DNA from 3 places in the Streptomyces marokkonensis genome. Region 2 is predicted to be linked to each of the others. Evidence: riboswitches for the same ligand, from Rfam matches in the RefSeq annotation. Region 2 holds a riboswitch; each other region holds the start of a gene.

Region 1 (9,721 bases), on a different contig from region 2:
GGCCCTTGCCCGGCAGCCACTCCATCGTGCCGTGCTTGCCCATGTGCACGATCGCGTCGGCGCCGAAGCTGTTGTCCAGCCAGCGGTACGCCGCCATGTAGTGGTGCGACGGCGGCATGTCGGGGTCGTGGTAGATCGCGATCGGGTTCTCGCCGAAGCCGCGCGGCGGCTGGATCATGACCACGACGTTCCCGAACCGGAGCGACGCGAGCACGATGTCGTCGCCGTCGACGTACAGCGAACCCGGCGGCTCGCCCCACGCCTGGCGCATGCCCTCCCGCAGCTCCGGGTCCAGCTTCTCGAACCACGCCCGGTAGTCGGCCAGCGGCACCCGAGCGGGGGCGGCGGCCAGCTGGTCCTCCGTCAGCCACTCGACGTCGTGGCCGCCGGCCGCGATCAGGCGGTGGATCAGCTCGTCGCCGCCGGACGGGTAGTCGGTGAGGGAGTACCCGGCGTCCCGGAGCGCGTCCAGGACCCGCACCGCCGACGCCGGGGTGTCGAGGCCCACCGCGTTGCCGACGCGGGAGTGCTTGGTCGGGTACGCGGTGAAGACCAGCGCGAGCTTCTTGTCGGCGTTCGCCTTGTGTCCCAGGGCCGCGTGCCGTACGGCGATCCCGGCGACCCGCCCGGCCCGCTCGGGGTCGGCGACGTACACCGGCACCTCGTCGGGCCCCTGCTCCTTGAAGGAGAACGGCACGGTGACCAGGCGCCCGTCGAACTCCGGGATCGCGACCTGCATCGCCGCGTCCATGGGGGAGAGGGCGGCGTCGGACGCCTCCCAGGCGGCGCGGGAGGAGGTGAGGCAGAGGCCTTGCAGGACCGGGACGTTCAGGTCGGCCAGCGCGCCGATGTCCCAGGCCTCCTCGTCGCCGCCCGCCGACGCCTGCGAGGCGTGCGTGCCGCCGGCCGCGAGGACGGTGGCGACCAGGGCGTCGGCCCGGCCCAGCAGCTCGTACAGTCCCGGGTCCGCGTCGCGCAGCGAACCGCAGTACACGGGCAGCGCGTTGGCGCCGTGCGCCTCGATCGCGTCGCACAGCGTGTCGACGAAGGCGGTGTTGCCGCTCAGCTGGTGGGCGCGGTAGAAGAGCACGCCGACCGTCGGGCGGCCGGACTCGACGGCCCGGGAGCCGTGGACGCCGAACTCCGGCATCTTCTCCGGCTCGTCGAATCCCTCGCCGGTCAGCAGCACCGTGTCCGACAGGAAGCGCGCCAGGTGCGTGAGGTTGGCGGGCCCGCCCTCGACGAGGTAGCGCAGCGCTTCGGCCACCACCCCGGCCGGCACCGACGACTCGGCCATCAGCTCGGCGTCCGGCACGCTTTCGCCGCCCAGCAGGACGGTCGGGACACCGGCGGCCTTCAGCGCGGCGAGCCCGTCCTCCCAGGCGCGCTTGCCGCCCAGCAGACGTACGACGGCGATGTCCGCGCCGTCGAGGAGCGCGGGCAGCTCCTCCGTCACGTCGACCCGGGTCGGGTTGCCGATCCGGTAGGCGGCGTCCGACGCGCGGGCCGCCAGCAGGTCCGTGTCGGCGGTCGACAACAACAACACTGTGCTCATGCGGGCGCTCCCGGTGGAATGAAGGGCAGTCCTTGTGGCGCGCCGGACTCGATGAGCCGCCACAGCGCGTCCGTGTCCGCGTGCTGTTCGATCAGGTCGCCGAGCCGGTCGAGCTGTTCCTCGCGCAGTGCGGCGAACGAGGTGTCGGGGGCCGGCACGAAGCGGCGGCCCGCGGCGGCGGCCACCTCGCGCAGGAACGCCCGCCGGAAGCCGTCCGACTCCAGCGAGCCGTGCCAGTGCGTGCCCCAGGTCTGGCCGACCCGGCAGCCCTCCGGGCTGTGTCCTTCGTCATCGGAGATGAAGGCCTCTCCGCCGAGGACCTCGGCGACCCCGTGGTGGATCTCGTACCCCTCTACGCGCTCGCCGAGGGCCTTTCCCATCGGGCGGGTGAGGGTCTTCTCGCGGGCGAACCGGACCCGCACGGGCAGCAGTCCGAGCCCGTCGACGAGCCCGGCACGCGACTCGACCTCGTCCTCGATGTGCTCGCCGAGCAGCTGGTAGCCGCCGCAGACGCCCAGCACGGGCCGCTGCTCGGCGGCCCTGCGGACGAGGGCGTCCGCCAGCCCCCGCTCCCGCAGCCACTCCAGCGCCCGCACCGTCCCGCGCGTGCCCGGCACGACCACGAGGTCCGCGTCCGCGAGCTCCTCCGGCCGGTCCACGAAGCGCACCACGACACCCGGTTCGGCGGCCAGCGCGTCCACGTCCGTGAAGTTGGACATCAGAGGGACGGCGCAGACGGCGACCCGCAGCACGTCCTCGCCGACGGGCGACGCGACGGCGGACTCCCGCACGGTCCCGCGCAGAGACACCCGCAGCCCGTCCTCCTCGTCGATACCGAGCCCGTGCCGGAAGGGCAGCACTCCGTACGTCCGCCGCCCGGTGAGGCCGTGGAGCATGTCGAGGCCCGGTTCCAGCAGCGACACGTCGCCCCGGAACTTGTTGACGAGGAACCCGGCGACCAGCGCCTGATCCTCGGGCGACAGCAGCGCCACCGTGCCGAAGAAGGAGGCGAAGACGCCCCCGCGGTCGATGTCGCCGACGACGAGGACGGGAAGTCCGGCACCCCGGGCGATCCCCATGTTCACGATGTCGGTGCGGCGCAGGTTGATCTCGGCGGGACTGCCCGCCCCCTCGCAGATCACCGCGTCGTACGTGCTCCGCAGCTCGGCCAGACAGTCGAGGACCGTGCCGAGCAACCGCTGCTGCCGGCCGCCGTGGTAGCCGCGGGCGCTCATCTCACCGACCGCCCGGCCGAGCAGCACGACCTGACTGCTGCGCTCGCCGCCCGGCTTGAGCAGCACCGGGTTCATCAGCGCGGTCGGCTCCACCCGGCATGCCTGGGCCTGCATGGCCTGCGCCCGCCCGATCTCGGCGCCCTCGCGGGTGACGAAGGAGTTGAGCGACATGTTCTGCGCCTTGAAGGGCGCGACCTTGACGCCCTGACGCACCAGCCAGCGGCAGATCCCGGCGGTGACGACGCTCTTGCCGGCGTCGGAGGTGGTGCCGGCGACGAGGAGGCCACCGCTCATGAGTCACGTCCCTTCGTGAGCGCCCGCGTGCCCGCCCGGCGGGCCAGCAGCCGCGCGCCCGCGCACACGCCCAGCGCCAGCCAGCCCACGCGCCGGGAGAGCCTCACCGCCCGTTCGATGTCGCCACGACCGGCCCGGACGGCGCGCCCCGAGGCCCCGTTGAGGACGGGCCGGTGCTCGACCCGCCCGCCGTAGGAGAGCGTTCCGCCCAGCCGCACGCCCAGGGCGCCCGCGAACGACGTCTCCACGGGACCGGCGTTGGGGCTCGGGTGCTGTGCGGCGTCGGCGCGCCAGGCGCGTACGGCACCCCGGGGATCGCCTCCGGCCGCGGTGGCCAGGACGGCGGTCAGCCGGGCGCCCGGCCAGCCGGCGAGGTCGTCGAGCCGGGCCGAGGCCCAGCCGTAGCGGCGGTACCTGGGCGACTTGTGGCCGACCATCGCGTCCAGAGTGTTCACCGCCCGGAAGCCCACCAGCCCCGGCACCCCGGCCACGGCGCCCCACACCAGGGCGCCCACCACCGCGTCCGAGGTGTTCTCGGCGACGGACTCCACGACGGCCCGGGCGATCCCGTCGGCGTCCAGCGCCTGCGGATCCCGGCCGCACAGGTGCGGCAGCCGCGTGCGGGCCGCCTCGACGTCGCCGGCCTCCAGGGCGCGGCCGATGGCGCTCGCCTCACGAGCGAGCGAGGTGCCGCCGACGACCGACCAGGTGGCCGCGGCGGTCAGTGCGACGGAGGCGGCGGGGGAGTGGCGTACGGAGCGGGTGGCGGCCAGCCCGAGGGCGGCGACGCCACCGGCGCACACGGCGGTGTGCAGCGCGCCCCAGCCCCGGTGGTCACGCCACAGCACCCGTTCCACGGCACCGGCGGCACGGCCGAACGCGGCGACCGGGTGTCCGCGGCGTGGATCGCCGAGGAGGAGGTCACCGAGAAGGCCGGCGGCGGCGCCGTACGCGAAGACGCGTTCGGCACGCACGGTTCAACCGGCCGTGGAGAGAGGGAGACGAAGAGTGTCGCTGGTGAGCCTGGAACGGCAGCCGCGCATGGCGATGGGTCCTCACTCAGGGTGTCCGCGCCCTGGTTGGAAGAAGTACGGCGATGAGAGTTCCTGGCTCCCGGGGATCGCTCCCCGGTCACAGTGGCGGGACCGCGCCGGATTCGCACCGGGCTTCCTCTCCTGTCGCCGCATTGGCTCCGGCAGTCCACCACGCACCGTCGACACCCGTCAACCTGGCGTTGACCTGCGGTGGGGGAGTGTGCGAAGGCCCACACGCCAAAGGCGCGCGCCGGCACGGGAAAAGGCGGGGCGCGGGAGGATTGGAGTCCGTTCCGCGCCCCGCCTCACTGGTGTGCGCCGAGGGTCAGGCGTCGTTCGTGGGCCGACACGTTCGCGCGTCGGGCGGCGTTCGTGCGTCGGGCGGCGCACGTGTGTCCGACGATGCTCGTGTGTCAGGCGACGATCAGGTATATCCCGTACGCCACCGCCGCCAGGCAGGCCGCGAAGCACGCGTACGCGCCGGTGACCGCGAGGGCCGCGGAGCCGCCCTGCTCGGCGGCCCGCTCCTGGCGGGAGAGGCCGACGATGCCGAGGGTGAACAGGCCCACCAGGGCCACGGTGGCCACGAGGCTGACCCCGAAGACGGAGCCGAGAGCTGCCCAGTCGATGTCCATGGAGGTTCTTCGCTTCCTTCGTACCCGGGGCGCGGGCTCAGACGGTGGTGGTGGCCGACGGGGCCTTGGAGTCGGGCGCGGAGGCCGGGGCGGAGGCCGCCAGGTCCTCGGTCACGCCCGCCGGGGGCGGGGAGACGGCGGCCATCGCCGTGGTCACCACGCCGGACGTGTCGGGCTCGTCGGTGTCGACGACGTTGGTGTGGTCGACGACCTCGCGCCGGGAGAGCTTCCAGATGGCGGCGCTGGAGGTGACCAGGAAGACCGCGACGAGGGCGGTGCCCCAGTCACCCAGGCCGCAGACCCACTCGGCGATCGCGGCGACCAGGGCCGCGGCCGGCAGGGTGAGACCCCAGGCCACGAACATCCGGGTGGCCGTGGACCAGCGCACCACGCCGCCCTTGCGGCCGAGGCCCGCACCCATCACCGCGCCGGAGACCGAGTGCGTGGTGGAGAGGGAGAAGCCGAGGTGGGAGGAGGCCAGGATGACCGTGGCGGCGCTGGTCTGGGCGGCGAAACCCTGCTGCGGCTGGAGGTCGGTCAGCCCCTTGCCCATGGTGCGGATGATGCGCCAGCCGCCGAGGTAGGTGCCGAGCGCGATGGCGACGCCCGCGGAGAGGATGACCCACATGGGCGGGTCGGAGTCGGGGGCGAGGGAGCCGCCGGCGACCAGGGCGAGGGTGATGATGCCCATCGTCTTCTGGGCGTCGTTGGTGCCGTGGGCCAGCGAGACCAGCCCGGCGGAGGCGATCTGCCCGGCGCGGTAGCCCTTCGCGGCGGCCTTGCCGTCGGCCTTGCGGCCGAGCTTGTACGTCAGCCGTGCGCCGAGCAACGCCGCGAGGCCCGCGACGAGCGGGGCGGCGAGGGCCGGGAGGAGCACCTTGGTGACGAGCGCGTCGCCGTTGACCGCGTCGACGCCCGCCGAGGCGACCGCGGCACCGATCAGGCCGCCCATGAGGGCGTGCGAGGAACTGGACGGGAGTCCGACCAGCCAGGTCAGCAGGTTCCAGAGGATCGCGCCGACCAGGGCGGCGAAGATGACCTCGGGGCGGATGCCGGTCTCGTCGACGAGACCTTTGGAGATCGTGTTGGCGACCTCCACGGAGAGGAAGGCGCCGACAAGGTTGAGGACGGCGGACATCGCCACCGCCACCTTGGGCTTGAGCGCACCGGTCGAAATGGTCGTTGCCATCGCGTTCGCGGTGTCGTGGAAACCGTTCGTGAAATCGAACGCGAGTGCGGTTACCACCACAATCGCGAGGATCAGCGAGAAGCTTTCCATTTACCCAGGCAATCGTTCGAGGTCATTGGCGCGTCGAACGTAGGTAACCAGAGTGAACGGAAGATGAACTGGGCCGGGCGTCACGGTGACCGGAACCGGCGCTACCGCCTCCCTCTGTGTGTCCGACCCGATGCTCTCCGGAGACGTGCCTGGCAGGATCGCCGCGCCGCCGGTCCGCGGCGGCGGGACCAGGGGCGCGGGGCGCCCGGGAGGAGGCGGTGACTGTGACGTATTCGGAGGCCGGACGCGTATGCGGGGGTGCGGAACGGGTCGGGGAGGCGGCCCGGGAGGCAGCCTGGGAGGCACTCGTCGCGACGGCCCGGCGCACGGTGGCGGACGGGCTGGTGGTCGGCACGTCCGGCAACGTCTCGGTGCGCGTCGACGACACGGTGCTGGTCACCCCTTCGGGTGTGTCCTACGACCGTCTGGCCCCGGACGACATGACCGGCGTCGACCTCGACGGTCGGCAGGTGCTCGGGACTCTCGTCCCCACCAGCGAACTGCCCATGCACCTCGCCGTGTACCGCGCCAGCGACGCCCGGGCCGTCGTCCACACCCACGCCGTGCACGCGACGGCGGTCTCGGTGCTCGTCCCCGAGCTCCCGCCGGTCCACTACATGGCCGCCGCGCTCGGCGGCCCCGTCCGGGTCGCCCCCTACGCGGCCTACGGCACCGACGAGCTGGCCCGCACCGTGCTCGACGCCCTCACCGACCGCACCGGCTGCCTCCTCCAGAACCACGGCACGCTCACCTACGGCGCCTCCCTGGACCAGGCCTACGACCGCACGGCCCAACTGGAGTGGATGTGCCGCCTCTGGCTGACGGCCTCCTCGGTGCCGGGCCGCACACCGTCACTCCTGACGGAAGGCCAGCTGACGGAGGTGGCGGAACGGCTGCGGGGGTACGGGCAGCGGAGCTGAGGCAGGGCTGCCCGACCGCCGGGCCGGGGGAGTCCGGCACCCACGGGGGCGCGGTATCCGCGACCGGCGCCCGGCGACCCGTGTCCAGGGGATCCGCGATCGGCGACCCGTGTCCACGGGAACCGCGACCGGCGCCCGGCGCATACGGGATCCGATACCCCCGAATCGCGTACGGCGCGGCTTCGGGGGTACCGGGAGTCAGGACCAACCATGGTTCCCGGCCCGACCGGCGCCCCCCGGCGGAGCCCGTCACTCCCCGCCGCCCGCCCACTGGCCGCCCACGGACTCCACCAGGAGACTGGCCCCATGCGCACTGTCACAGCAACGGCCGCCGCCGTCACCGCAGCCCTGGCGGCCGGTGCGGCGAGCGTCGCCGCCGGCCGGCTCGCCGGCGACGCCGCGCTCAAGGCGTCCCCCGGCCGGCCCCTGCCCACCGAGCCCCGGCTCACCGTGCACGGCACCGCCGCCGGGCAGATCACCCTCACCCGGGATCTGGCCGCGCTGCGCCCCGGCCGGTACGGCCTCGCGGGCGACGGTTCACACGCGGTCGTCGGGCCGGTTCTCGACACCGCCGAACACGGCGCCGACACCGTCGTACGCCGCCTCGAACGCGTCACGCACGGCACCCTCGCCGCCGGCGACCGGGCGTGGTTCACCCCGAACCTGTACGTCGGAAACCCGCGCGCCGCCCTCGACCTCGAATACGCCGACGTGGAGGTCCCCGGCGAACTCGGCCCTCTCCCGGCCTGGTTCCTGCCCGGCGCACGCCCCACGTGGATCATCGCCCTGCACGGCCTGGGCGCCACCCGGGAACACGCCATGAACCTGATGGCCCCCCTGTGCCGCCGGAACGTCCCGGTGCTCGCCCTCGCCTACCGCGGCGACGCCGGCGCCCCGCCGTCGCCGGACGGCCTGCACCACTTCGGCGAGACCGAGTGGCGCGACGTGGACGCGGCAGTCCGCTACGCCCTCGACCACGGCGCCCGCCAGGTCGTGCTGCTCGGCTGGTCCACCGGCGCCACCATGGCACTGCACACCGCGGCGCTCTCCGGCGTACGCGAGCGCATCGCCGGGCTGGTGCTGGACTCCCCGGTGCTCAGCTGGGAGGCCACGCTGCGCGCGCTCGCCACCGCCCGTCGCACACCGGGCGCCCTCCTGCCGCTCGCCGTCCGCGCCGCTCAGGGCCGCGCCGGGCTGCGCGCCGACCACGACGCCGGCACCGCCGGCCTGCACCGCCCGGCGGTCCCGACCCTGATCTTCCACGGTCCCGACGACACGGTGGCTCCCTGGCGCCTCTCCCGCCTCCTCGCCGAGACCCGTCCGCGCCTGGTCGCCCTCCACACGGTCGAGGGCGCCCCGCACGGTGCCATGTGGAACGCCGACCCGGAGGACTACGAAGAGACCCTGCGCCGCTTCATGACCCCACTGGTGTGATCCCGCGGGTGTGATCCCACGGGTGCGACCTCACCGGTGCGACCTCGCGGCACCCCGCTCCACCGCGCATCCCTCCGGTTCCGTTTAGCGCCGTGCCACTGGCCTGTTCCGATGCCCGGGCGGCGTCCCGGACCCGCGCGTCCGCCGTGCCGGACGCCCACCACGGCATTCCGTTTGGGTTTTCGGACCGTCAACCGGAAGACTGCACCCGTGACGTCCCGTATCCCGCGCGACTCCAGGCTTCGACTCGTCCGCCCGCGACCCCTGGCCGCCGCCCCCCAAGCGATGAACCAGCGGCGTCCGCGCCGCGCCGCGCCGCGCCCCCCGGAGGGCACACCGGCCCGGTCGGAGCTGGCCAGAATGGCCCGCTCCGTTCTGGCCGACGCGGCCCGTGTCGCCCGCTGGGCCGACACCGCTCTCGGCCCCGGCCGCGGCAGCGCGACCGCCGACGGCAAGGCCACCCTGTCCGACGCGACCGCCGACCAGGCGGCCCGGGAACTGGGCCTGACCGCCGTCGAGGTCCGTGCCGACTGGGACACCGCCCGTCTCGCCGGCCTGATCGAGGTGCACGGAGACAGCGCCCGCCCCGGCTGGCGGCTGCGCGCCTGGAACCGCGACGACAGCGCCGTACTGCGCGGCTGGGTCGCTCTCTTCGACGCCTGGTCGCTCGCCCACCCCGAGCCCGCCGGGCAGGAGCCCGCCGCCGTGGCCGAGGTCATTTCCGCGATGCCCCAGGTCCTCTCCTTCCTCCAGCTGTCCGCCGGACCCGTCCCGGTGGCACAGCTCCTGGACCTGCTGGAGCAGCGCGTCACCGAACTGCGCACCGAGCGCTGCGAGGTGCCCTACGGCCCCCGCCTCGAGTCCGGACCCCCGCAGCCCCCTCCGGCCGCCCCGCTCGCCCCCCTCCTCGACTGGGCCCTGCACGCCCTCGCCTCCGTCGACGCCCTCACCTGCGGCGACGGCCACGCCACGCTCACCCCGCTCGGCAGCTGGGCGGTCTGGGTCAAGCTGGAGCAGATCTGCGTCGCCGCGCAGAGCCCGGCCGGCAACATCGAGCAGTCCGCCGAGAACATGCTCCGCGGCTGCGCCCAGCTCCGCCCCAACGCCGCGCGCGCCGAGTACCGCGCCTGGCTCGCCGCCCGCCCCGTCGGCAGCGCCGTCGCCGAACTGCTCGGTGGCGCCCGTGGCGAGGACGCCCTGTTGCGCGGCCTCGCCTTCGACGCGCTGCGCGTCGTCGGCGCCCCCGCCGAGCCCGACGTCCGCGCCGTCCTCGACGAGCCGACGCTGCGGCCCTACGCCCTGCTGTGGCTGGCCGAGCACGACGGCGCCGACCCC
Region 2 (9,721 bases):
CGGCACCTGCCGCGTTTCAGCGGCCTGCCCTGCACCTCGCTGTCGCTTCCCACCGGCGGGGCTTTCTCTCACGAGACGTCATCGAGGGTTCACGGTTGTTCACCCGTCCGGTCTTTCCCTTGCCTGTTGCCCTCGGGCGGAACGAGGGCACTTGGGCTCTTCCCTGGAGCTTCACACCCCGCCGTTGATAGCGACGCATGTCCGGGTGGGGACAGGTCATCGGACACTGACCCGGGGCTACTCTGTCATCGACGCCATCGCCGACCCCCTCTCCAAAAGAGCCCACTCAACACACGCGACCTCGTGTCGCATCTTCACCTGGGAAGTGCCTCCGACGATGGCAGGAACAGGGACCTCGACAATCCTCATTCTTGCTGGTCAGAGGCACTTTTTGCTTTCCTGACCACCTGCCGGACAGCCCGCTTCATGAAAGCGCGAGGTTGACGCTCCAGGGTGAGGACGGCAGCGGCGACGACCGTGTCCCGGCGTTCGTCCCCCACCTGTTGCCATCCACGCAGCACCGAGCGGAACCCGCGCGGAGCAACCTCACCGCTGCTTCATCAACGACGACAGAGGGTGTCGGGTTTACGGCCGACGATGGACGTATGCGCGAAACCCCAGAAGAACTCGACAAGCTCCAGTCCCTCCTCGACTCCTCCCTCTCCGGCTCGACCGCACACCTCCGCTCGATCGTCGAGGGCCGCACCATCACGGCGGCGCAGCTCACCGGGGTCCTCACCGGCATGTGCACGCTCGCCCTCTCCACGGTGACCGCAAAGGGCGAACCTCGGATCAGCGGCGCCGACGGGCACTTCCTGCACGGCCGGTGGCACTTCGGCACGGCGCGCAACGCCGCCAAGGCCCGTCATCTCGCGGCCCGTCCGGCCGCCAGCGTCGCGCACATGCGCGGCGAGGACCTCGGCGTGTTCACCCACGGCACGGTGGAGGAGCTGAACCCCGAGGACGCCGAGACCACGGCCGACTGGCAGGTACTCCTCGCCTACTTGAAGGACTTCTACGGCGACGACGACGCCTTCGACTGGAACCGCGAGGTCGTCTACTACCGGCTGAACCCGCACTGGATGACCGTCTACGCCCCCGACCTCGACAAGCTCACCGGCACGTGACGCCGGGCCCGTCGACGAGGGCCTGCACCTGCGCGTACGTGGGTGCGGGGCCGGTCGACGGCGCGCCGTCGCGTACCGCCAGCACCGTGGCGAGGGCCTCGCCCAGCGCCCGCCGAACAGCAGCGACCCGAGGCTGCCCCGCCCCGGCCGGGTCGGTGACAGCCGGGCCGACGCGTAGTTCGGAGAACTCGCCGCCGTCGAACAACCCCGACGCGGCGAGGGCCCCGCCTACCTGACCACGCACATCCGACCCCTGAACACCCGAGCACCAGGAGGCGACCATGCCCGCCGAGGATGCTGGTAGTTCCGGCCATCAGAAGTTGCGCAATAAGTGCCTCAAGGGCGGCTCGGTGTACCCGATCCGCCCCTGGCGCCGGTTTTCAGCAGCAGTCACAACCGTTGGCGCAACTGCAGGTTGCTGCGGTGCTCGCGGCAGGGACGTGAGTGGTGGGTGCGCAGCAGCCTTTCCCTTGCCAGGCATCGCGGCCTTCCTTGACGGCGATGGCGGCGATGACGAGGGCGGCGATCGGGTCGGCCCAGGACCAGCCGAGCAGCAGGTTGGCCAGCAGGCCGACGAGGAGCACGGCGGAGAGGTAGGTGCACAGCAGGGTCTGTTTGGAGTCGGCGACCGCGGAGGCGGAGCCGAGCTCACGGCCGGCCTTGCGTTGGGCCGCCGACAGGAAGGGCATGATCGCGAGCGAGAGGGCGGCGAGGACGATACCGGGAATCGAGTGGTCGGCCTCTCCTGTGCCGGTCAGCACGCGGACGGCATCGACGGTGACGTAGGAGGCGAGCGCGAAGAACGACACAGCAATGATCCGCAGGGTGCGCTGCTCGCGTGCGTCGCGGACGGCGGGGTCGCGGGCGGAGAACTGCCAGGCGACGGCTGCGGCGGAGGAGACTTCGATGACGGAGTCGAGTCCGAAGCCGACCAGGGCGGTCGATGAGGCCAGCGTGCCGGCGGTGATCGCGACCACGGCTTCGATGACGTTGTAGGCGATGGTCGCGGCGACGAGCAGGCGTATGCGCCGGGTGAGCGTGTCACGGTGTGCAGGGCTGGGGCTGAGGGATGTCGCGGTCATTCAGCAACAGCCCTTCTGGTCCGCGTCCGGGCAGGTCTTGTCTGCTTCGACGGCGACGACTGCTGTCCGCAGGTCGTCGAGCGCGTGGCCGAGGCGTTCGTCGGCGAGTTCGTAGCGTGTGCGTCGGCCGTCGGGGACGGTGACGACCAGGCCGCAGTCGCGCAGGCAGGCCAGGTGGTTCGACAGCCGGGTGCGGGAGACTTCCAGGGCATCGGCGAGGTCGGCTGGGTAGGCGGGAGCCTGACGGAGGGCGAGCAGGATGCGGCAGCGGATGGGGTCGGCGAGGGCGCGGCCGAACCGCGCCAGCACCTCGATGTCAGCAGCGAGTGTCAGCACCTCCTGAGAGTACATCGAAACCTGAATTCAGAGAATCGTGGATTAGGGACGGTCGACTACGGCCTTGGGACTGGTGGGATCGCATGTTGAGGTGTCGTGTATTCGCCGGCCATCCACGACTTCGGTCACGGCGAGTAGCTGGTTCAGGGTGGTTTTCCGCGAGCCAGGCTGGGATGATGCGGTATGGCGAGCGATCTGGCGGAGCCGTCAGCTTCGGAGTTGGCTGAGGGCATGCGCGCTGCGCTCAGGCATGCTCGGTGGGACCCGGACGGTGATCCGGCGGTCGCCGTTGATGTGCTGGGCGCCTTGGTCGAAGGCGTATGCGGTCCGATCGATTCAGTGGCGGCCGGGCAGATCGTTTTCGACTCGGAGGCTATGGGAACGGCGTACCTGTTCTGTGCTTCGATGAACAAGGCCCTTGATCGGAATCACCCGGCGCAGCCGCCCGCTCACCGGGGCTTGTCGATCACGGAGCATCTCGCCTTCGTGCAGCCCCTGCTGCCAGGATTCCATCGGCGGCAGCAGGAGGTACTACAGCTTCTGGACCGGGAGTTTCCGCCGCCCTTGGGGCCGATCCCGGCGTCGGCACGCTTGCTGGACAGGGCGATGCTGCACAGGTCCTTGAAGTTCTTGCCGCCGAACGGCTTGCCGCCATTGGCCACATAGACGTCGGCTCGCGCGGCGGCCTGAGCGTCGAGCGGGTCCGACTTCCCCAGCAGACGGCGGGCCGACCGATCGGGCCTGCTGCGCGTGCGGGGAGTGCAGTGAGCAGTGGGGTCGCGCGGCTGTGGGGTCCGTGTGCGGTGGACGGCGTGCGGACCCCGGGGGATTCAGGCGGGACGGGCCGCCGCGAGCACCGCGTCCGTGATCGACTCGGCGTACTCGTCGGTGAGCCGGTCGAAGTCGAAGAGCAGCGCGTACCACATGGGACCGTAGATCAAGTCGATGAGGACGTCGTCGTCGGGGCAGGTGACCTCGCCGCGCTCCCGGGCGCGCGCGATGATTCCGCGGAAGAGATCCCGGCGGGGGTTGATGACTGACTCGACAGCCAGCCGCGCGAAGTCCGGTCCCTGTGCCGCCTCCGCGGCGACGGCCTGGCTGAAGGCCTTGTCGCTGTAGCGATGCAGGTCGAACGCCGCCCGCACCATCGGCAGCAGATCGCTCCTGAGGCTGCCGGTGTCCGGTACCGGGAACACCTCACGTCCGACCGAATCCAGGGCGTCGAGCAGCAGCTCGCCCTTCGAGGCGTAGCGGCGGTAGACGGCCTGCTTGGACACGCCGCTGCGGGCCGCGACGCCTTCCATGCTCATGCCCCGGTAGCCGCGTTCCGTGACGAGCTCCAGGGCCGCTTTGCGGATCGCCTCGTCGCGAGCCGGATCCCGTGGTCTTCCTTGCACGTCATCAGCCTACGGCAGTTCCGTAACGGTGCGTGCGGGAATTCGGTGCGGTGCCGGACACGCCCTCGGTGCTCCACACACGGCGGCGTGGAGCACCCAGGAGTGGCCCGGCCGGGCCGGGCTCACGTCACTGTGCGCGACAGGAGCACGCGGTCGTGCCGGAGACCCGGCCGTCATCGGCGTTCTGGGCGTCTTCGGCGTCCTGTTCATCCTGCGGGCCGCAACACCCGGAATCCGCCCCGTCCTCGAAGGCGCTCAGCCTGCAGAAGCAGGAGGCCGCGACGGGGACGTCGGCCGAGGCGACGGCGATGTCGCGGGCCAGGGCGATCTGTCCGGCCTCCGCGTATCGCCCCTGGAGGGTGAGGCACTCGTGGAGTCCGTGCAGGCTCCACACGTTGTTGGGATGAGTGCGGCGACGGGCGAGGGTGCGATCCAGGTAGAGGTCCGCGCGGTAGACCGCACCGGCCTCTTCGATCCGGCCCTGTTCCATGGAGAGCGCGCCGTAAGCGTGGCGCACCGGCTGGAGCCAGGCCGGCGGATCGGTGTAGGGCAGTGCGTCCTCCGCATCGATGGCCCGCTCGAGGGCGGTGAAGGCGGCCTCGAAGTTGCCCTTGCGGTACTCGAGTTCGCCCTCCAGCATCCCGGCGGCGACCTCGAGGACGTCGACCTCCTTGGCCGGCACGGCGTTCCACCGGGTCCCGGGCACCGTGGCGCGAGCCGATGCGAACTGGTCTCGGGCCGCCTCGGCCTCGGTGATGCGGCCGAGCGCGGAGAAGGCGATGCCGCGCGCGTAGTGGATCATCGCGGTGGTCGAGCAGAACAGCTCCCGGTCCTGCGGGAGTTCGAGCTCGAGGATCTCCTGCCAGCGGCCGAAGCGGATCAGGACGTGCGGCAAAGTGGTGCGGTAGCTCTCCATCAGGTCGGCCATGGGCGGGCTGTCGATCCGCAGGAGTTCCGGCGTGACGAGTGCGTCGATGCGGCGGGCGGCGTCCAGCGCCTCGCGGGACCTTCCGGACATCATCGCGCCGTAGGCCAGGACGCACAGGTTGTGCGCGCGGTAGAGCGCGTACCAGTGCCGGCTGTTCTCTCGTGCGAAGAAGCGGTCGTCGGCCGCGATCGCGACCGCGTTGGACTCCACCACCCGGCGCCAGTCGCCGCAGGCGGCGTCGATGTGCGTGGACATGTGGGCCATGTGCCCACCGTCGGGGGCCAGGTTCCGCAGCCGGTCGGCCGCGGGAAGAGCGGTCTCCGGGAACGGGGACATCTCCATCAGATGGACGTAGAGATGGTTGAGAGCCGGATGCCGGTCTCCGCCCGGCCGGGCGAACGCGAGCTCGATGACCTCACGGGCCTCCAGAGTGCCGTAGCCGACCGGCTCCCCCGTGTCCAGGTCCCACAGGGCGCGCGGGCTCACACACAGCAGCGCGTCGGCGAACAGCGCCACGGAATCCAGGTCCTCCGGGTGAGCCCGGTAGACCTCGCGCATGGCGTCGGCGTACGCGCGGTCGAGGGCGGCGAACCCGTCCGGCCCCTCGGGGAGGCCATGACGCGGGAAGCGTGCCGCCATGGCCTCGATCAGGGCCCGCTCGAAGGGAGCGCACAAGACGGAGGCTGCGCGCGCCCGCTCCAGGGCGCCGTTGGCACAGTCGACGGAGGCCTTCAGGTCGGTGGCGTCGAAGAATCGCCAGGCCTTGTTGTAGTTGGGGCCCTTGGCGAAGGCGATCCCCCAGTGGGCCATCGCACACTCGGGGTCCTCGACGACAGCCTTCTCGAAACAGCGCGCGGCTTCCTCGAAGTTGAAGCAGTACGCCCACAGCAGGCCACGGTCGAACCACACCTGTGCCTGCGGCGAGGACGTGGTGACGGTGCGGCGATGGTCGCCGAGGTCGTAGTACGTGTCGGTCACGGTGCTGACTCCGATCTCGGATGAGTGGGCACGGCGTACGGGGCGCCCCGAGCAGCGGAGGCCGGGTCGTTCCCGCGCGGTTCCGTGCGTATCCTTATTCAATACGCACCGTACCGTATTTAAAAAAGGTCCTCATGCCTCCTCGGCGTCACTCACGGCTGGAAGGCGATGAAGAGCATCGCCGAGGACGAGTGAACCCACCGGCACCGCGCCGGTAGTCAGCGCGTGCACGGCGGCGGGAGGACTCCCGCGCCGAGCAGAGTTCCGAGGGTGCCCGCCGCCCAGGACGCCTTGCGACTTCCCGCGGTCAAAGACACCGGCACCGGCCGGCCCGGATCCTTCGAACGGACCGGTGACGTCGTACGCCGGGTGCACCTGCGGTGTTCAAGTCCCACGCCTGGCCCGAGACCCGCGCCTCCCTGGAGAACCTGGTCGCCGCCGCCCGCAGTGAGCTGTCCGCTTTCTGACCGAGGAACGCGGTGGGCCGGGACACCACAAGCGTCCCGTCCCCGTGCCACAGCGCCGTCGTGACCAAGGTGTGCCACAGCCTCCTCCGTCCGCCCCGTCCGCCCCGTCCGCCCCGTCGGCCGGGCGGAGACAGCGGTACCTCACCGCGGCACACCTCCGGCCAGCCCGCAGTCACCGCACTTCAAGCCGTTCGGCGCACGGTAGTAGAGGCAGCAACTCCGGCGGCGGAACACGAGGTCGGGGCGGACGAGTACACCGGTGCCCGACAGGCGTCCGGTGTTCAGCAGCGCGGTCGTGAGGCCGGTGAGCGGTCCGCGTTCGGCGGGACGGAGTGTGTGCAGGGCGTGGGCCGCCCCGGCGAGCGCCGACGCCGAATTGCCGTCCAGCAGACGCGGGGCGACTTTGACGCGCAGTCCGTCGGCCAGTGCCGACAGATGATCCGTCACCTGCTCGTACAGGACGCGGACGGGACCGTCATCGAGCCGGTCGGCGTACCAGCCGTCCGGGCGGGGCACCCGGAGAGCCGGTCCGTCTTCGGCCCGCTGCAGTCCCTCCAGGTCGGGGACGATCCCGTGCAGGACGACGCAGGCGAGTGCCGGTGACCAGAGGCGGGCGGCGTGGCCGAGCTGGGCGATGGATACGGCGACGCGTGGCTCCGGAGTGCGGTGGCGGCGTGCGACGGCTGCGGCGAGGTCGGTGAAACCCGCGGCATAGGAGCGGGCGACCGGATGCCAGCCGTCGTCCGGTCCGCCGACCTGCAGGGCGAAGAAGCCGTCGAGGCCGGCCACGTCGTGCAGGGCGGCGGCAACGGACGCCGTCGAGGCCCGGGCTCCGTGCACGGCTTTTGTCCTCCCTCCGGCTTCCGTCCGTACGGTCAGGAGGCCGTACGCCGTCGCCGCGGCGGCGTGATGGCGTACAGGTCGAGGATGTCCGGCAACGGTGCCACGCCGGGGCCGCCCGCGCGTGCCCAGGCGGCGATGTCCTCGGTCGCGTCCGGGTCGTTGACCAGCCCCAGCCAGACGGGACGGGCACCGGCCACCCTGCCCTCGGCTGAAGGCAGTACGACGATGACGTTGGCCTGGTCGCAGACGTCGAGGCAGTCGGAGACGCGTACCGGTGCCGCGGTGCGCAGGCGTTCGGTCTGGGCCGTGTGGTCGACGCCGGTCACTTTGGGGCTGCCGCAGCAGCAGTCGCGGCACACGACGATGCGGCACGGCACCTTGCCGGCCCCCGCTTCGGCCCTCGCGTCGTGAGTCGTTCGTCCGGTCGGCGTTGCGAGCATGCGGTGCCGTCCCTCTCTCCGGGGAGCTCCGCCCCGGTGGTCCGTCGAGGAGGCGACCGCGTGAGTCTCCTGGCTCTCGGGTCGATGCTCGTCCCGGCCTTCCCGCCCGCTGCCGGGCAGTGGCCTGTCGGGACGCGCTCGCCGATCACAGTGGCGGGACCGCGCCGGTTTCACACCGGCTTCCTCGTTCCGCCGTCGCCTTGTCGCCGGACATCATCCCACCCCGGGACGCCGTGCCAACCGACCGGTGCCGGCCCTCAGTCCGTCTCCTGGGAGTGCGGGGCCGTCGCGGGCGGATGGGTCGGGCGGTCCCGTCCGCCGTCGCGGCCGGACACCACCACGATGACCAACCCGACGATGACGGCTCCGGCGACGACGCGTCCGACCGCACGCGCCCACCAGGCCGGGCGGGCCGCGCCCATGCCTCCCTTCGGCGAGCCCAGCCGTTCAGCCCGCCGGGCAGGTCTCAGCAGACGCAGCAACAGCAGCCCCGCGACGGGTACTTGCAGCAGCCACAGGACAGTGCGCGGCCATTCCCCGTACCAGACGTTGGTTCCGTACAGGAGCGTATGCCACACGCTCAGCACGTAGACGACGATCACGAAACGGTGCAGCCGCCGCCAGGTGTTCGCTCCGATGCGGTGCCGGACGTAGAACAGCAGCCCCAGCGGAATCGCCAGGTACAGGGCGCCCTGCCCGAGCGGGATGGCGATCCGGCCGGTTCCGGAGTCGTACCAGCCAGGGACGAAGCTGTCGGCGAAGCCCACCCACAGCCGCTCGGCCCAGTCCACCTTCGTCTCGTAGCGCACGAGTTCCGCCGCGAACATGAGCGCGTGGGCGAACATCAGCGCCATCGTCGTCAGACTCGTGGTGCGGTGCCAGCGCTCCAGTACCTGCCGGGAGACCGGCAGCCGGGCAGGGCGTGGCCCCGACAGCAGCAGACCGAGCATGACCGTGCCCCAGGCCCACAGCAGTCCCGACCATCCGAACGCCTGGCTGAGCAGGTACATCCAGTAGGTGCCGGCATCGTCCATGAACGGCATGACCGCGACGGTGTCCGAAGCACCCGACTCCATGCGCGCCCACAAGAACGCGAACACGAGCGCCGTGACCACCACCGCCGCGGAGGCGTCCGGCAGGGCGGAGCGCAGATCGCCGCGCAGCGCGACGCGGTCCCCGGGGGGCCGTCCCCGCCCGGGCGGCGCTTCTGCCCCGTCTTCGTCCGGCCTCGCTTCTGACGTCATCAGGGGCCTCCCGGGCACGGGCCACCGCGGCAGCGGTGCGCATGTGTCGTGAGGCAGCAAGTCTGGCTGATGGGGCAGCGATCCTCAGAGGTGATATCCAGCCAGAGCCGCCACGACACCTGCACAGGGGACACGCGGACATCGCTGGAGAGCCGGCTCGATCGGGTGCTCGCCGCCATCGACTGCACCGACCGGTTCGCTCACGTGGAGTTCGTGCTGACCGCCGACGGCCCGGAAGTGGTGGAGGTCAATCCCCGCATCGGGGGTGCGCTGGTCGGGGAGGGTCTGTGCCGGGTGCTCGGCGTCAACGCGTACGAGGCGATGATCGAGTCCGCGCTCGGTCGCCGCCCCGGTCCGATGGACGCGGACTGCCCCGGCGGTCCGGCCCTCGCCTCTGTTCTCGGCTACCCTGCCGCCCCCGGGGTGTTCACCGGCGTCAATGGGCTCGACCGGCTCGCCGACATGCCGGGAACACCCGCCTGGTACCCGGTCCTCGCGATCCGGGCGCTGGTCCTGACGTGCTGCGGTGTCGCGCTCCACCTGCCCGCCAACAAGGCGTACCTCGTGCACGGCGTCGACGACGAGCGCCGTCCGGCGTTCCTGTCGGCGGGCAACGCGACACTCAACGCCGGGACGGCGGTCGGCCCGCCCATCGCCGGACCATTCGTCCTGCCCTCGCCCGGCCGGCTGTTCGCGGCCGTCACGGCGCTGTTCCTCGCGGTCACAGCGGGACACGCACGGCTGTCCGGAACCGGCGGGGCGGGACGCACCCCACCGCGCGAAGCGTGCCGAAGGCGCGGGGCGTACGGCCGGCCCGCACGCCCTTTCGCCGCCGGCTCGGAGGAACGTAGGATCACCTGGTCATCGCCGCGACGGGAG
Region 3 (9,721 bases), on a different contig from region 2:
TTCGCCCGGCATTTCCACGCGGTGATCGAGGCGTACGACCGTGAATTCCTCAACCGCGCCCGCGGCGTCGTGCCCGGCGTGGAGGAGTACCTCGAGCTGCGCCGGCTCACGTTCGCCCACTGGATCTGGACCGACCTGCTGGAGCCGAGCGCGGGCTGTGAACTCCCGGACGCCGTCCGAAAGTATCCGGCATATCGCCGGGCGGCGCTGCTGAGCCAGGAATTCGCCGCCTGGTACAACGACCTGTGCTCACTCCCGAAAGAAATAGCGGGCGACGAGGTCCACAATCTCGGAATAAGTCTCATCACCCATCACGGGCTGACTCTGGAAGAAGCAATCGGAGAAGTCCGTCTACGCGTCGAGGAGTGCATCACCGAATTCCTCTCCGTAGAGCAGGACGCGTTACGGTTCGCCGACGAACTCGACGACGGCACCGTGCGCGGAAAGGAACTGAGCGGCGCCGTACGGGCCAACGTCGGCAATATGCGGAACTGGTTCAGTTCCGTCTACTGGTTCCACCACGAGTCCGGCCGTTACATGGTCGACAGCTGGGACGACCGGTCCACGCCCCCGTACGTCAACAACGAAGCGGCAGGTGAGAAATGACCGTCGAGTCCGTCAATCCCGAGACCCGGGCCGAAGAGGCACCGGAGCTGCGTGAGCCGCCCGTGGCGGGTGGTGGCATCCCGCTCCTCGGCCACGGCTGGAAGCTGGCCCGCGACCCGCTGGCCTACATGGCCCAGCTGCGCGACCACGGCGACATCGTGCGCATCAAGCTCGGCCCGAAGACCGTGTACGCCGTCACCACCCCGGAGCTCACCGGCGCCCTGGCCCTGAGCCCCGACTACCACATAGCCGGTCCGCTGTGGGAGTCGCTGGAGGGCCTGCTCGGCAAGGAGGGAGTGGCGACCGCCAACGGCCCGCTCCACCGCCGTCAGCGACGGACCATCCAGCCGGCTTTCAAGCTCGACGCGATCCCCGCCTACGGGCCGATCATGGAGGAGGAGGCGCACGCGCTCGCCGAGCGCTGGCAGCCCGGGCAGACCGTCGACGCCACCTCCGAGTCCTTCCGCGTCGCCGTGCGCGTCGCGGCCCGCTGCCTGCTGCGCGGCCAGTACATGGACGAGCGGGCCGAACGGCTGTGCGTGGCGCTCGCCACCGTCTTCCGGGGCATGTACCGGCGGATGGTGGTCCCGCTGGGCCCGCTCTACAGGCTGCCGCTGCCGGCCAACCGCGAATTCAACAACGCGCTGGCCGATCTGCACCTCCTGGTCGACGAGATCGTCGCCGAGCGCCGTGCATCCGGTCAAAAGCCGGACGATTTGCTGACGGCATTGCTGGAGGCGAAGGACGACAATGGCGACCCGATCGGGGAACAGGAGATCCACGACCAGGTGGTCGCGATACTCACCCCCGGCAGTGAGACCATCGCCTCCACGATCATGTGGTTGCTGCAGGCACTTGCCGAGCATCCGGTACATGCCGACCGCATACGCGACGAAGTCGAAGCGGTCACCGGCGGACGTCCCGTGGCATTCGGTGACGTCCGCAAGCTCACCCACACCGGCAATGTCATCGTGGAGACCATGCGTTTGCGTCCCGCCGTATGGGTATTGACGCGGCGCGCGGTCGTCGAGACCGAACTCGGTGACTATCGCATTCCGGCCGGTGCGGACATCATCTACAGTCCGTACGCAATCCAACGCGATCCGAAGTCGTACGACGCCAACCTGGAGTTCGACCCGGACCGCTGGCTCCCGGAACGCGCGGCGAACGTGCCGAAATACGCCATGAAGCCGTTCAGCGCGGGCAAGCGGAAGTGCCCCAGCGACCACTTCTCCATGGCGCAGCTGACGCTGATCACGGCGGCGCTGGCCACGAAGTACCGCTTCGAGCAGGTGGCGGGCTCGAACGACGCGGTCCGCGTGGGCATCACGCTCCGGCCGCACGACCTGCTGGTCAGGCCTGTGGCACGGTGACCCGTGGCACGGTGACCCGTGGCACGGGCCAGGGGCGTGGTGGCCCCGCTCAGGCGACGGCCTCCGGGCCGCGGAAGGTGCGCCGGTAGGCGTGCGGAGTGGTGGCCAGGGCCCTGACGAACTGGTGCCGCAGGGCCGCCGCCGTGCCGAAGCCGGTACGCCACGCGATCGCGTCCATCGTCTCGTCCGTCGCCTCCAGCAGCCGCTGGGCCAGCAGTACACGCTGGCGCAGGATCCAGCGGTAGGGAGTCGTACCCGTCTCCTGCTGGAAGCGGCGGGCGAAGGTGCGCGGGGACATGTGCGCCCGCGCCGCGAGCTGCTCGACGGTGACCTCCTCGTCGAGGTGCTGTTCCATCCAGGCCAGCACCTCGCCGACCGTGTCGCAGGACGAGCGCGGGAGTGGCCGTTCGATGTACTGGGCCTGACCGCCGTCCCGGTGCGGCGGCACGACCATGCGCCGGGCGATCCTGTTGGCGACGTCCGTGCCCTGTTCCTTGCGGACGATGTGCAGACAGGCGTCGATGCCGGCGGCGGTGCCGGCGCTGGTGATCACCGGGTCCTCGTCCACGTACAGCACGTCGGGCGTCACGGCCACCCGCGGGTACTGCCGGGCCAGCTCGGCCGCGTGGCGCCAGTGCACCGCGCAGCGCCGTCCGTCCAGCAGCCCGGCGGCGCCCAGCACGAACACCCCGGAGCACACGCTCAGTACCCGCGCGCCCCGGTCCACCGCCCGCCGCAGGGCGTCCAGCAGCTCGGGCGGGTACTCCCGGCGGGCGTAGTCGCTCCCCGCCGGGACGGCGATCAGGTCGGCGTCCTCCAGTCGGTCCAGCCCGTACGGCGTGGAGACGGAGAGCCCGCCGACATGGGTGCTCAGCGTCGGGCCCTGAGCGGACACCACCGCGAAGTCGTACCTCGGCAGGCCCTCGTCACTCCGGTCGATGCCGAAGACCTCGCAGACCACGCCGAGTTCGAAGGGATGTGCGCCGTCCATCAGTACGGCGGCCACGTTCTTCAGCATGCCGCGAGTGTGCCTCGCCAGTGGCAGGAAATCGAGGCCTTACGGCAGTCCTGCCACTCCCGGTAAGGAGTATCCGGCGCGACAGTGGTGTCATGACCGGAAACCAGACAGAAGCCCTGATCGGAATGCTCGCGACCTTCGGACTCCTCGTCCTCATGGTCCTCCCCTCGGTGATCGGCATCGTGCGCGAGAAGCGCGTCGACCGTCAGCTCAGGGAGGCCCAGGAGGGGGAGGGAGTGCGGAAGAAGACTCAGAAGTCCTCGTCGAGGTCGACGGTGCCCTCCACCGCCACCTGGTACGCCGAGGGACGCCGCTCGAAGAAGTTGGTCAACTCCTGAACGCCCTGCAGCTCCATGAAGGAGAAGGGGTTCTCGGAGCCGTACACCGGGGCGAAGCCGAGGCGCGTCAGGCGCTGATCGGCGACGCACTCCAGGTACTGCCGCATCGAGTCGGTGTTCATGCCCGGGAGGCCGTCACCGCACAGGTCGCGCGCGAACTGCAGCTCGGCCTCGACGGCCTCCCTCAGCATGTCGGTGACCTGCCGCTCGAGCGCGTCGTCGAACAGCTCCGGTTCCTCCTTGCGCACGGTGTCGACGACGTCGAAGGCGAAGGACATGTGCATCGTCTCGTCCCGGAACACCCAGTTGGTGCCGGTGGCCAGGCCGTGCAGCAGGCCCCGGCTGCGGAACCAGTAGACGTAGGCGAAGGCACCGTAGAAGAACAGTCCCTCGATGCACGCGGCGAAGCAGATGAGGTTGAGCAGGAAACGGCGGCGGTCGGCCGTGGTCTCCAGCCGGTCGATCGACTCGACCGAGTCCATCCACTTGAAGCAGAATCCGGCCTTCTCGCGGATCGAGGCGATGTTCTCGACCGCCGCGAAGGCCGCGTTGCGGTCCTGAGGGTCGGGCAGATAGGTGTCCAGCAGAGTCAGGTAGAACTGGACGTGCACGGCCTCCTCGAACAGCTGCCGGCTCAGGTACAGCCGCGCCTCCGGGGAGTTGATGTGCTTGTAGAGCGTGAGCACCAGGTTGTTCGCGACGATCGAGTCACCGGTGGCGAAGAAGGCCACCAGCCGGCCGATCAGGTGCTGCTCCTCGGGGCTCAGCTTCTCCAGGTCGGTGACGTCCGAGTGGAGGTCGACCTCCTCCACGTGCCAGGTGTTCTTGATGGCGTCCCGGTACCGTTCGTAGAAGTCCGGGTAGCGCATGGGGCGCAGCGTCAGTTCGAAGCCCGGGTCGAGCAGGTTCTTCGTGTTCTCGTTCATTACTGACAGGCCTCGCAGGACTCGGGGTTTTCCAGGGAGCAGGCGACCGCGTCGGGGGCGGGGGCGGCCTGCGCGGGGACGGTGGTCCGGGCGGCGGCGCGAGCGATGCGGGTTGCCGGGCGCGAACGCAGGTAGTAGGTGGTCTTCAGGCCCTGCTTCCAGGCGTACGCGTACATCGAGGAGAGCTTCCCGATGGTCGGCGTCTCCAGAAACAGGTTCAGCGACTGGGCCTGGTCGAGGTACGGGGTGCGGGCGGCAGCCATGTCGATCAGTCCGCGCTGCGGGATCTCCCAGGCGGTGCGGTACAGCGCGCGGACCTCCTCGGGGATCCAGCCGAAGCCCTGCACCGAGCCGTTCGCCTCGCGCAGCGCCTCGCGGGTGCGGGCGTCCCACACGCCGAGCCGCTTGAGGTCGTCCACCAGGTACGAGTTGACCTGGAGGAACTCGCCGGACAGCGTCTCGCGCTTGAACAGGTTGGACACCTGCGGCTCGATGCACTCGTAGGCGCCCGCGATGGAGGCGATGGTGGCGGTCGGCGCGATGGCCAGGAGCAGGGAGTTGCGCAGGCCGGTCGTGGCGACGCGCTGGCGCAGGGCCGCCCAGCGCTCGGGCCAGGTGGGCTCGACGCCGTAGTGGTCGGGGTGCAGCACGCCCCGGGCGGTACGGGTCTTCTCCCAGGCCGGCGCGGGGCCGCGGCGCTCGGCGAGGCCGGCGGACGTCTCGTACGCGGCGAGCATGATCCGCTCGGCGATGCGGGTGGAAAGGGTCTTCGCCTCGGCCGAGTCGAAGGGCAGGCGCAGCTGGAAGAAGACGTCCTGGAGGCCCATCGCGCCCAGGCCCACCGGGCGCCAGCGGGCGTTGGAACGCCCCGCCTGCTCGGTCGGGTAGAAGTTGATGTCGACCACCCGGTCCAGGAAGGTGACGGCGGTGCGGACGGTGGCGTCCAGGCGCTCCCAGTCGATGTCCTGGGAGTCCGGGTCCACGAACGCGCCCAGGTTCACCGAGCCCAGGTTGCAGACCGCCGTCTCCCCGTCGTCGGTGACCTCCAGGATCTCCGTGCAGAGGTTGGAGGAGTGGACGACGTGGCCCGGCTCGGCGGTCTGGTTGGCGGTGCGGTTGGCGGTGTCCTTGAAGGTCATCCAGCCCTGGCCGGTCTGCGCGAGGGTGCGCATCATGCGGCCGTACAGCTCACGGGCGGGGAGGGTCCTGCGGGCCAGACCCGCGGCTTCGGCCTCGCGGTAGGCGGCGTCGAACTCCTCGCCCCACAGGTCCGTCAGCGCGGGCACGTCGACGGGGGAGAACAGCGACCACTGTCCGTCGGTGTCCACCCGGCGCATGAACTCGTCGGGGACCCAGTGCGCCAGGTTCAGGTTGTGGGTGCGGCGGGCGTCCTCGCCGGTGTTGTCCCGCAGCTCCAGGAACTCCTCGATGTCCGCGTGCCAGGTCTCCAGGTACACCGCCGCCGCGCCCTTGCGCCGGCCGCCCTGGTTCACGGCGGCGACCGAGGCGTCCAGCGTCTTCAGGAACGGCACGATGCCGTTGGAATGCCCGTTGGTGCCGCGGATCAGCGATCCCCGGGCGCGGACACGGGAGTAGGCGATGCCGATGCCGCCGGCGTGCTTGGAGAGGCGGGCGACCTGGTGGAGCCGGTCGTAGAGGGAGTCCAGCTCGTCCTTGGGGGAGTCCAGCAGGTAGCAGGACGACATCTGGGCGTGCCGGGTCCCCGAGTTGAACAGGGTGGGGGAGGAAGGCAGGTAGTCCAGGCGGCTCATCAGCGCGTAGAGCGCGGCCACTTCGTCGAACGACCGTACGGTGTCGTCCTCGGCGAGCCCGGCGGCGACGCGCAGCAGGAAGTGCTGGGGCGTCTCGACGGGCCTGCGGGTGAGCGGGTGCCGGAGCAGGTAGCGGCTGTGCAGGGTGCGCAGCCCGAAGTAGCCGAAGCGGTCGTCGGCGGCCGGGTCGACCAGCGCGTCCAGGCGGTCCGCGTGCGACCGGACGAACTCGGCGGTGCGGTCGGCGATCAGGCCCTCGCGGTGGCCGGTGGCGACCGACTCGGTGAAGCTGGTGACGCCCTGGGAGGCGGCCTCGGCGCGGATGCCGATGGTCAGCAGCCGGGCGGCCAGCCGGGAGTAGACCGGGTCCTCGGAGATCAGACCGGCTGCCGCCTCGGTGGCGAGCTCGCGCAGCTCGGACTCGTCCGCGTGGGCGGACCGGCCGCGCAGTGCGGCGGCGGCGACCCGGCCGGGGTCGGCGCCGGGGAGGTCGGCGGTCAGCCCGGTCAGGGTCCGCAGCAGGGCGGCACCGGGGCCGTCGGACTCCCCGGTCGCCGGGGCCACCGGGGTCCTTGGGGTTGCTGAGGTCGTCACCGGGGTCGCTGAAACCGGGTCGGCTGGCGCGATGGTCACGTGGGGGCACTCCCTCGCTCGGCACGGGGCCTGGCGGAGGGCAGGGGGCAGCTCACGAGCGCACGCGGCGTCGCGTCCACCGGCCCACTCCACGAGGCCCGGACGTCATGGCACCCGGACCGGGACGGCCGGGCGCACTGTCGACAGGTCCTCGGACTGGACTCGCGCACATGAGCGCACAAGTACACCGTTGCGGGACAGTTCCGGATTCGCACCGGATTCCCCTGCGGCGACAGCGAGCATGAGCATACATCTTGTGCCGGGTTCGGCGAACGCCCCCCAGATGTTGTGTCGCGGAGGGATCGTCGAGAAGTGGTGCAGGTGTCAGAGCGTCATTTCGTAGGCGAGGAGCGTGATGTCGTCGAGCTCCGGCAGCGGGTTCCAGTCGCGGTCGGGGGTGCGGGTGAAGCCCAGTCGTGCGTAGAGACGGTGGGCGGTGCGCATGGTGCGCTGGGTCGACAGCACGACGCGCGCGCAGCGCTCGACGGCCCGGGACCGGTCGACGCAGGCCCGTACGAGGGCCTCGCCCACCCCGCGTCCGCGTGCCTCGCGGGCGACGGCGAGCATCCGTATCTCGGCCTCGCCGGTCCGGGCGACGTCGGCCATCGGGCCACCGGACGGCACGAAGGTCACGCCGCCGAGCACCCGGCCGTCCGCCGCCGCGACCAGCACCTCGGCGGCCGCCGCGCGCTTCGCCACGTCCCTCAGCTCACCGAGGTACGCGTCGTCCTCGCCGAAGTCGAGGAGGCCGTCGCGAAGATAGGCCCGCGCGGTGATCTCACCGAGGGTGCCGTACTCGTCCGTCGCCGCCTGCCGGATCACGAAGTCCATGACGCCGAGTGTGCCGGACGGGTACGACAACGGGCCGCCGGATTTCTCCGACGGCCCGCCGCGTACCGGTCGCGTACCGCAGGTCAGTGCGAGGTACCCGCCGTGGCCGGCGGCAGCTCCGTCTCGACGCCCGGGTCGCCGGCGTCCGCCGTGTAGTCGCCCGGCTTCGTCTCGTCGACGCCGTCGGGCGCCTTGAAGGCCCTCATGACGAAGGTCAGGACCACGGTGACCAGGACGTTCAGCACGAAGGCGGTGAGGCCGATGTAGCCGATCTCGCCGATGCCGGGGATCTCCTTCGAGGAGCCGCCGAAGTGCTTCTGCGTCGGCGAGGCGACACCGTACGCGGCGACCGTGCCGTAGACCATGCCGACCGCCCAGCCGCCGAGCAGCGCCCAGCGGTGGAACCAGCGGGTGAACAGGCCGCCGACCAGGGCCGGGAAGGTCTGCAGGATCCAGATGCCGCCGAGCAGCTGGAAGTTGATCGCGACCGTCTTGTCCATGCCGAGGACGAAGACCAGCGCACCTACCTTCACCAGCAGGGACGTCAGCTTGGAGACCTTCGTCTCCTGGGCCGGGGTGGCGTCCGGCTTGATGAAGTCCTTGTAGATGTTGCGGGTGAAGAGGTTCGCGGCGGCGATCGACATGATCGCCGCCGGGACCAGGGCCCCGATGCCGATCGCCGCGAAGGCCACGCCGGCGAACCAGTCCGGGAACATGTTCTCGAACAGCTGGGGGATCGCCAGCTGCCCGTTCTTCACCTGCACGCCCGCCGCGATCGCCATGAAGCCCAGCAGCGCGAGCAGGCCCAGCATCAGCGAGTACAGCGGCAGGATGGTGGTGTTGCGCCGGATCACCTCACGGCTGCGCGAGGACAGCGTCGCGGTGATCGAGTGTGGGTACATGAAGAGCGCGAGCGCCGAGCCGAGCGCCAGGGTGGCGTACGTCCACTGGCCGCCGTGGTCCGGCACCAGTCCGCCGTTGCCCGACTCGGTGAACTTGTCGTTCGCCGCGGCGAAGATGTCGTCGAAGCCGCCGAGCTTGATCGGGATGTAGATGATGGCCACCGCGATCACGATGTAGATCAGCGTGTCCTTGACGAACGCGATCAGCGCGGGCGCGCGCAGCCCCGACGAGTACGTGTACGCGGCCAGCACGCCGAAGGCGATCAGCAGGGGCAGGTCCTTGACGAACCAGTTGGTGTCCTCGCCGCCGCCGACGCCCATCACGTCCAGCACGGCCTGGATGCCGACCAACTGGAGCGCGATGTACGGCATCGTGGCCAGGATGCCGGTCACGGCGACTGCCAGCGACAGCCCTTTCGAGCCGAACCGGCCGCGCACGAAGTCCGAGGTCGTCACGTACCCGTGCTTGTGGGAGACCGACCACAGCCGCGGCAGGAAGGTGAAGATCAGGGGGTAGACCAGGATCGTGTACGGCACCGCGAAGAAGCCGGCCGCGCCCGCCGCGTAGATCGCCGCCGGTACGGCCACGAAGGTGTACGCGGTGTACAGGTCGCCGCCCAGCAGGAACCAGGTGACCCAGGTGCCGAACGAGCGGCCGCCCAGGCCCCACTCGTCGAGGCTCTGGTCGTTCGCGGCCCGGCGCCAGCGGGCGGCCAGGAAGCCCATGGCCGTGACGGCGACGAAGAAGAAGATGAAGACGGCGAGTGCGACGCCGTTGACGCCGTCGTTCACTTGGCGCCGCCTTCCCGGCGGGCGCGCTGGTCACGCTGCCACAGCTTGTAGGCGATCACCGTGAGCACGGTGGAGATGAGCACCCACGCCATCTGGTACCAGTAGAAGAACGGGATGCCGATGAAGGCCGGGTCCGTCTTCGCGTACGAACCCACCCACAGCATGGCGACGAACGGTGCGGCAAGGCAGAGGCCGATGACGACGCGCACCGGCGTCACCGTCGGCCCTCTGCTCACTTCCGGGGCTTGTGACATGCGGTGGCTCCGTCCCCTCGCTGATCACCTCGTGCAGTGCGCACGAAATGTAGGGGACGGTGTCGAGACAGTGGAAGACCTCGTCCGTATATCGGTCCTCAACTGCAACTTCGTGGTGGCGAGTGCGGGGATTTGCCGGGTACGCCCTGCGGCCGGCGTCAGTCCTGGGGGCGCTTCAGCCGGGCGACGAACTTGTAGCGGTCGCCCCGGTACACCGAGCGCACCCATTCCACCGGCTGGCCCGTCCGGTCCTGCGAGTGCCGGGAGAGCATCAGC

What was found. Region 2 has a riboswitch for cobalamin ahead of ABEA26_RS22000 ((2Fe-2S) ferredoxin domain-containing protein). Riboswitches for the same ligand answer to the same signal wherever they lie in the genome.
Region 1: linked by a shared signal. The riboswitch ahead of ABEA26_RS05405 (cobalamin biosynthesis protein) and the one ahead of ABEA26_RS22000 ((2Fe-2S) ferredoxin domain-containing protein) in region 2 are both predicted to bind cobalamin.
Region 3: linked by a shared signal. The riboswitch ahead of ABEA26_RS28965 (ribonucleoside-diphosphate reductase subunit alpha) and the one ahead of ABEA26_RS22000 ((2Fe-2S) ferredoxin domain-containing protein) in region 2 are both predicted to bind cobalamin.

The regions. Positions count from the first base shown of each region.
Region 1 covers NZ_BAABCQ010000014.1:18,379-28,099, forward strand. The annotation lists gene cobN (cobaltochelatase subunit CobN) at 1-1,555, opposite strand, end outside; gene ABEA26_RS05400 (cobyric acid synthase) at 1,552-3,084, opposite strand; gene ABEA26_RS05405 (cobalamin biosynthesis protein) at 3,081-4,058, opposite strand; cobalamin riboswitch at 4,166-4,303, opposite strand; gene ABEA26_RS05410 (hypothetical protein) at 4,532-4,753, opposite strand; gene ABEA26_RS05415 (inorganic phosphate transporter) at 4,791-6,032, opposite strand; gene ABEA26_RS05420 (class II aldolase/adducin family protein) at 6,257-6,952, shown strand; gene ABEA26_RS05425 (alpha/beta hydrolase) at 7,259-8,386, shown strand; gene ABEA26_RS05430 (hypothetical protein) at 8,597-9,721, shown strand, end outside.
Region 2 covers NZ_BAABCQ010000092.1:9,310-19,030, reverse strand. The annotation lists gene ABEA26_RS22040 (pyridoxamine 5'-phosphate oxidase family protein) at 606-1,127, shown strand; gene ABEA26_RS22035 (hypothetical protein) at 1,114-1,371, opposite strand; gene ABEA26_RS22030 (cation efflux transmembrane domain-containing protein) at 1,508-2,209, opposite strand; gene ABEA26_RS22025 (ArsR/SmtB family transcription factor) at 2,210-2,545, opposite strand; gene ABEA26_RS22020 (hypothetical protein) at 2,729-3,211, shown strand; gene ABEA26_RS22015 (TetR/AcrR family transcriptional regulator) at 3,376-3,942, opposite strand; gene ABEA26_RS22010 (tetratricopeptide repeat protein) at 4,070-5,848, opposite strand; gene ABEA26_RS22005 ((2Fe-2S)-binding protein) at 6,457-7,155, opposite strand; gene ABEA26_RS22000 ((2Fe-2S) ferredoxin domain-containing protein) at 7,191-7,598, opposite strand; cobalamin riboswitch at 7,641-7,829, opposite strand; gene ABEA26_RS21995 (ferric reductase-like transmembrane domain-containing protein) at 7,856-8,842, opposite strand; gene ABEA26_RS21990 (hypothetical protein) at 8,891-9,721, shown strand, end outside.
Region 3 covers NZ_BAABCQ010000159.1:321-10,041, forward strand. The annotation lists partial or broken gene ABEA26_RS28940 (terpene synthase family protein) at 1-606, shown strand, start outside; gene ABEA26_RS28945 (bifunctional albaflavenone monooxygenase/terpene synthase) at 603-1,979, shown strand; gene ABEA26_RS28950 (GlxA family transcriptional regulator) at 2,029-2,997, opposite strand; gene ABEA26_RS28955 (hypothetical protein) at 3,090-3,335, shown strand; gene ABEA26_RS28960 (ribonucleotide-diphosphate reductase subunit beta) at 3,248-4,261, opposite strand; gene ABEA26_RS28965 (ribonucleoside-diphosphate reductase subunit alpha) at 4,261-6,666, opposite strand; cobalamin riboswitch at 6,792-6,915, opposite strand; gene ABEA26_RS28970 (GNAT family N-acetyltransferase) at 6,991-7,497, opposite strand; gene mctP (monocarboxylate uptake permease MctP) at 7,581-9,191, opposite strand; gene ABEA26_RS28980 (DUF3311 domain-containing protein) at 9,188-9,445, opposite strand; gene ABEA26_RS28985 (GntR family transcriptional regulator) at 9,604-9,721, opposite strand, start outside.